DNA from 2 places in the Arthrobacter sp. 01T428 genome. Region 1 is predicted to be linked to the other one. Evidence: predicted binding sites of a transcription regulator. Region 1 holds the regulator's gene; the other holds the start of a gene.
The links. Region 1 encodes HrcA, which represses chaperone genes, less so after heat shock. Its sites were predicted from a motif close to TTNGCACTCGNNNNNNNCGAGTGCNAA; they were not measured.
Positions count from the first base shown of each region.

Region 2: a site for HrcA is predicted at 1,828-1,854, ahead of AC1DJB_RS01325 (FmdB family zinc ribbon protein). Genes of this name have one in related genera too.

Region 1 is NZ_JBFTPW010000009.1:20,231-23,411, reverse strand. It holds gene AC1DJB_RS12185 (DUF4870 domain-containing protein) at 1-79, opposite strand, end outside; gene AC1DJB_RS12180 (DUF3097 family protein) at 183-1,040, opposite strand; gene hrcA (heat-inducible transcriptional repressor HrcA) at 1,221-2,234, shown strand; gene dnaJ (molecular chaperone DnaJ) at 2,302-3,181, shown strand, end outside.
Region 2 is NZ_JBFTPW010000001.1:278,332-281,512, reverse strand. It holds gene AC1DJB_RS01340 (GNAT family N-acetyltransferase) at 1-127, opposite strand, end outside; gene galU (UTP--glucose-1-phosphate uridylyltransferase GalU) at 134-1,039, opposite strand; gene AC1DJB_RS01330 (5-formyltetrahydrofolate cyclo-ligase) at 1,157-1,762, shown strand; gene AC1DJB_RS01325 (FmdB family zinc ribbon protein) at 1,917-2,180, shown strand; gene cpaB (Flp pilus assembly protein CpaB) at 2,382-3,137, shown strand; gene AC1DJB_RS01315 (hypothetical protein) at 3,157-3,181, opposite strand, start outside.

The DNA of each region.
Region 1 (3,181 bases):
GCAGCGCGTTGGCAGGAACGCCGTGGTACTGGGACTGGCCCGAGGTGCCGTCCCGATCGTCAGGAGCGTTGTCTGCCACAGTTTCTTCCTTCGAGTGTCTATCGGTGCAGTGTTGCTGTCCCAGAATACTTGCTTGGCACGCAGTCAGCCGACCAACTGCTGTCCCCTACGCAGGTAATTCATCACGGAACGGTCAGGAAATCGATCACTTCCTCCACGCGACCCAGCAGAGACGCCTCCAAATCGGCGTAGCTGTGGACGGCGCCCAGCAGCTTCTGCCAACCCAGTCCGATGTCCTCGGCCGTTTCATGCGGCCAGCCGAACGCCTTCAGGATCCCGGTCTTCCAATCCGTGCCCCGCGCGATGGTCGGCCATTGCTCGATCCCCAACACCTTGGGCCGGATTGCCTGCCAGACGTCCACGTAGGGGTGTCCCACGATCAAGACGTTTCCTGCAGCGCCCGGCAGCGTCATGGCGTCGGCAGCAATCCACGACTCCTTCGAATCCGGGACCAAGTGGTCCACAAGGATCCCGAGACGGCGGCCCGGGCCAGGGGAGAATGCGGCTATTGCCGCCTTGAGATCGTCCACGCCATGCAACGGCTCGACGACGATACCCTCCACCCGGAGATCATCTCCCCACACCTTTTCCACAAGTTCGGCGTCGTGCTTACCTTCCACCCATATCCGGCTCGCCTTGGCGACTTGGGCCCGCTGGCCGGCGACTCGGACGGATCCTGATGCTGTCCTGCCTGCTGGCGCCGCCCCCTTGGCGGCGGCCGGGCGTGGGGCAGGCGGCAGGAGCTTCACGGCTTGTCCCTCTAGCAGGAATCCGAAGCCAAGCCGGAACGACTTGGCTTTTCCCCGCCGATCCTCCAGCACCACAATGTGCATGCCTCCGGACTTCTCCACCCTGGTCACGGCCCCGACCCAGCCGGACTGGACGTCTTCGAGAACCATTCCGCGTTCAACAGGAACCTCAGGCAGTTGCCGTTTGGCAGGCGAGGAGAGGTCTTGCGGGCCCCAATTGTCGTAAGACACGGTCTTCACACCACTTTGCGCTAGGGGATCGGTCACGGTCCGTGGCATTGCGCAGGACCGCGCGGGAATCATGTTCGCCGCGAGCGGTACCAATGCTAACAACGAGGTGGCTCATACTAGACTTGTTAGCACTTGGGCATGTTGAGTGCTAACTGTTGAAATGTTGATTGGAGGTGGGCAGTGAGCGAACCACGCAAGCTTGAAGTGTTACGCGCCATCGTGGAGGACTACGTTCACTCCCGCGAGCCGGTCGGTTCCAAAGCCTTGGTCGAACGGCACCATCTGGGAGTGTCGAGCGCAACCATCCGCAATGACATGGCCCTCTTGGAAGAAGAAGGCCTCATTGCCGCACCGCACACGAGCGCCGGCCGCATTCCCACGGACAAGGGTTATCGCCTGTTCGTCGACCGTATTTCCGAGGTCAAACCACTTTCGGCCGCCGAGCGCCGGGCCATCCACTCCTTGCTTGAGGGACCTGACGACGTCGAGGACATCCTTGAGCGCACCGTCCGGCTCCTCTCGCAACTGACCAACCAGGTCGCCGTCGTGCAGTATCCGCACCTGAGCCGCGCGCGCGTCCGGCACATTGAGTTTGTCCTTTTGGCACCGCGCCAGGTCCTGGTGGTGTTGATCGCCGATTCGGGCAAGGTGGAACAGGGCGTTGTGCACGCAGCGACGGACACCACCGACGACGAACTCATGGCCTTGCGGGCGCGATTCCTTGGAAGCATCGCCGGCTCCCAGCTCGACCTCATGCCGCAAGTGCTGCCATCGGTGGTTGCCCTGTGCCCGCCGGGGCTTCGGAACCTTGCCGGCGCCCTTGCCCACGGCCTGGAAAGGCTTGCCGAGCGGAGCCGCGACGAACGCATGGTCATGGCAGGCACGGCAAACCTGGCCCGCTCCAACGTGGACTTCCCGCTGAGCATCGGTCCGGTCCTCGAAGCGCTTGAGGAACAGGTGGTCATGTTGCGGCTTTTGTCCGACATGGCGGAAGACCCCCGGGGCGTCACGGTGAGCATCGGCCGCGAAAACCCCTACGACGGCCTCTCCGAGGCTTCGGTGGTTGCCACGGGCTACGGTCCGGGCAGCAGTGCCAAGATCGGCATTCTTGGACCCACCCGCATGGACTATCCCAACACCATGGCGGCCGTCCGTGCCGTCGCACGCTACCTTTCCCGCATTCTGGGCGGCTGACGGCCTCGGCTGGAAACCGCCCCGCAAGAAACGCAGTGGAACCGTAAACAAGGAAGAGATACCGACTTTGAGCAGTCACTATGACGTTCTGGGCGTCTCGCCGGAAGCAACCGGCGAGGAGATCAAGAAGGCCTACCGCAAACTCGCACGTAAGCTGCACCCCGATGTGAACCCCGGGGCCGGCGCTGCAGAGGAATTCAAGGCGGTGACCCACGCTTACGAGGTCCTCTCCGACCCACAGAAGCGCCGCGTCTACGACGCCACCGGCAATGAGAACGGGACCGACAACGGTTTCGGCGGCGGCTACGCGGGCCAGGGATTCGCCTTCCAGGACATCTTCGACACCTTCTTCGGCGGAGGAGGTGGCGGCATGCAAGGCCCAGCATCACGCATGCGCCGCGGGCAGGACGCCTTGATCAGTGTCCGCATCGACTTGCGCGAAGCCGTCTTCGGTGTCAACAAAAAGCTCGAAGTGGACACTGCAGTCATCTGTCCCACGTGCGAAGGCTCATGCTGCCGACCGGGCACCCACCCGGAACGCTGCGACATCTGTGGCGGCTCGGGCCAGGTCCAGCGGGCCGTGCGCTCGATCCTCGGCCAGGTCATGACCGCCGCGCCGTGTGGATCGTGCGAAGGTTTCGGCTCGATCATCAAGGATCCTTGCAATGAGTGCAACGGCCAGGGCCGCATCCGTAGCCGCCGTTCGCTGACCGTCAAGGTGCCTGGCGGCGTCGCTACCGGGACCCGCATCCAGCTGTCGTCGCAAGGCGAAGCAGGCCCCGCAGGCGGGCCTCCCGGCGACCTCTACGTGGAGATCCGGGTCAACAGCGATTCCACCTACATCCGGGAAGGCGACGACCTCCACGCCACGCTGAGCGTCCCCATGACCGCCGCGGCACTGGGTACCGAGCTCCAGCTTGAGACTTTCGACGGTCCCCAGGAAATCG
Region 2 (3,181 bases), on a different contig from region 1:
AAGGCGCCAGCCAATCACTGTTGCGTGAGCGGACCTCGGTCCATTCCTTCTTGTCCCGGTAGTGAATGGGACGCAAGATGAGGTCGCCGCTCTCCAACGTCACCGGCCAAATGGCCGACCCCCACACGACGAGCTACTTGCTGAGGCCGGCGGCGAAGCCGGGCAACCACTCACGCAGACCGGGACCGAGATCTTCGCTGTCGCACGCCAGCTGGACGCAGGCTTTGAGGTAGCTCAGCTTGTCCCCGGTGTCGTATCGACGGCCACGGAAGACCACTCCATACACGCCGCGGCCTTCGCCCTCCTCGGCGGCCAGGACCTGGAGGGCATCCGTCAGTTGGATTTCCCCGCCGCGTCCCGGCTCGGTGTGCTCAAGGACGTCAAATACGGCGGGGTGAAGCACGTAGCGGCCAATCACGGCCAGGTTTGATGGAGCTTCATCTGCGGCTGGCTTTTCCACAAGCTGCTTGATCCGGACGTAGCCGTCTTCGCCGATATCCTCGATGTCAGCGCAGCCATAGGAACTGATCTGGGAGGGCTCCACCTCAATGAGGGCTACGACGGATCCGCCGGTCTTCTGCTGGACCTCAATCATGTCGCTGAGGAGAGTGTCCCGGGCGTCGATCAGATCGTCACCGAGAAGAACCGCGAACGGTTCATAGCCGACGTGCTGCTTGGCACGCAGCACCGCATGGCCCAAGCCCTTCGGGTCGCCTTGGCGAACATAGTGGATGTCGCCCAGGCCGCTCGTGGCCTGTACAGCGTCCAACTTTGTGAGGTCTCCCTTGGCCTCAAGGGTCGCTTCAAGAGCCGGGACACGGTCAAAGTGGTCTTCCAATGCGCGTTTGTTGCGTCCCGTGATCATCAGGATGTCGTTGAGGCCGACGCCCACGGCTTCCTCAACCACGTATTGGATGGCCGGCTTATCGACCACCGGGAGCATTTCCTTGGGCATGGCCTTTGTAGCCGGCAGGAATCTGGTACCGAGCCCCGCAACGGGGATCACGGCCTTGCGGACGGCGCAGCTATTGGAAGTCACCGGACTAATCTAACGGAAGGAGCTGGACATTGGGCAAAAGAGTCCCGGGGCGCACAGCGGTGAAGCTCCCTTTCCTGCCCATCCCCGGGCCGCACAGCAGCAAGAACTGGAGCAAAGATGACTTTGAAGGACGATATCCGCCGGGACAACCGCAAGCGCAGGCTCACCTTGACCGCGCAACAGCGTGCTGACGCTGGAACGGGGATTGCCCGCCATGGCCTCCTGTGGGCGGATGCGGTTACCCAAGGGAATCCGTCGACTTTCGCGGCTTATGTCGGCGTGGCTGCCGAGCCGCCGACAATGCCCTTGCTCGCTGCGCTCCACGCCGCCGGGCACCGGGTCCTCCTTCCCGTCTGTGAACCGGAACGGCATCTGAGCTGGGTCTATTGGACACCGGAAACGTCTTTTGTCCGCTCGAACTACGCCCCGATTGACGAGCCCATTGGCGAACGATTCGACAGTGGCGTCATCAAGGATGCGGCTGGAATCTTCCTTCCGGCCACCGCGGTCGATGAAAGCGGAAACCGTATCGGGCAAGGGGGCGGTTACTACGACCGGCTCCTCGACAAGCTCGACGCCGACGGGCAGCGTCCGCCGACTGTCGCCGTCGTATATGACCACGAAGTGCTGCCCGCGGGGACGATCCCCGCACAATCATTCGACAAGCCGGTGGCCGAGGCACTTACCCCTTACCGGGTTGTACGCCTGGTTGCGGCGGCTTGACCGAGTTTGAGGTCTGTCTACTCCGCCACATTCCGTAGTAGCGGCCTCGACTCCGGATGATAGAATTGGCACTCAGGCCCTGCGACTGCTAATGGACGGAACAATCCGCCTTGGCAGCACAGGACCTGCAGTTCGTCCCGGAGGAGGATCACCAGTGCCCACATATGCCTATGCCTGCAAAGACTGCGGACATGCCTTTGACATCGTTCAGGCTTTCACGGACAGCTCGCTGTCCGACTGCCCTGAATGCCAAGGGTCGTTGCGTAAGAAGTTCAACAGCGTGGGCGTCGTCTTCAAGGGATCGGGCTTCTACCGCACCGACTCCCGGGATTCCAAGGGAAGCACCGTTTCGGCCGCTCCCGCCGCACCAGCTGCGTCTCCGGCTCCGGCGTCGGTTCCGGCGGCTGCCGCGAGCTGATAGCCGTTTCCGGCTGCCCCCGGTTTTCCACATAGCACGACGTTTCCACATAACTCAACGTTTCCACATAGCTCAATAGGGCCCTGCCACGGGACCTGCGTGCCCCGTTAGCGTGGCACCATGCCAAAAATCCCGAACGTATCCCCGGGCCCTGTGCCTGCCGGATCTTCGTCGCTTCCGCGCGATAGGATCCCGTCGCCGATGAGCATGGCCCGTACGCGTCGCCTTCAGGTTCTTCCTTTCAGGGCGGGCGGGCGCCTCGGCGCTCCCACGCGACAATCCGGGCATCGACGCTTCGCTGGCTGGCTAAACCACAACCGCCGCCTCGTGGTGGCCCTTCTGTTATGCGTGGCCGCCGGGATCGCGGTCCACCAGCTGACTCCCCCTTCGGAGCAGCGAGTCACGGTCCTGGCCGCCGCGCGGGATCTTCCCGCCGGGTCCACTTTGATGGATTCCGACCTCAAACCCCTCGAAGTCCTTCCAGATGGAGTTCCCGCGGGGGCGCTCTCCCCCAAAACCGGATACGGCGGGAAGCAGCTTGCCTCGCCCCTGCGAAAGGGGCAGATCCCCACGGACGCCCAACTCCTGGGACCGGGCCTGCTCACCGGCACCGCACCCGCGACGGCGGCCGTTCCACTTCGCATGGCCGATCCCGCTTCAATCCAGCTCATCTCGCCGGGCCAGGTGGTCGACGTTGTGCTCACCGCAGCAGATGGGCCTGAAGGGCCCGGCAAGAAATCCGAACTCCTGGCATCTGCGGTCCCGGTCTTGTGGACATCCGGGCAGGGAGGCAAGGCCACCCAATGGTTGGGCACGAATGAGGCGGACGGCCTTGTGGTTGTCGCCGCCAATCCGCAACAGGCCGAAATCCTCGCCGGAGCTTCCACGCGAGGGAAACTGTTCTTTGTCCTCGTCAATCCCTCTGACAACCGGCAATCCCGAGCCCCGGCCGGATAACCACGAGCAAATGGAGGGTTCAGCCCCAGTGCGGGGGCCTTTGC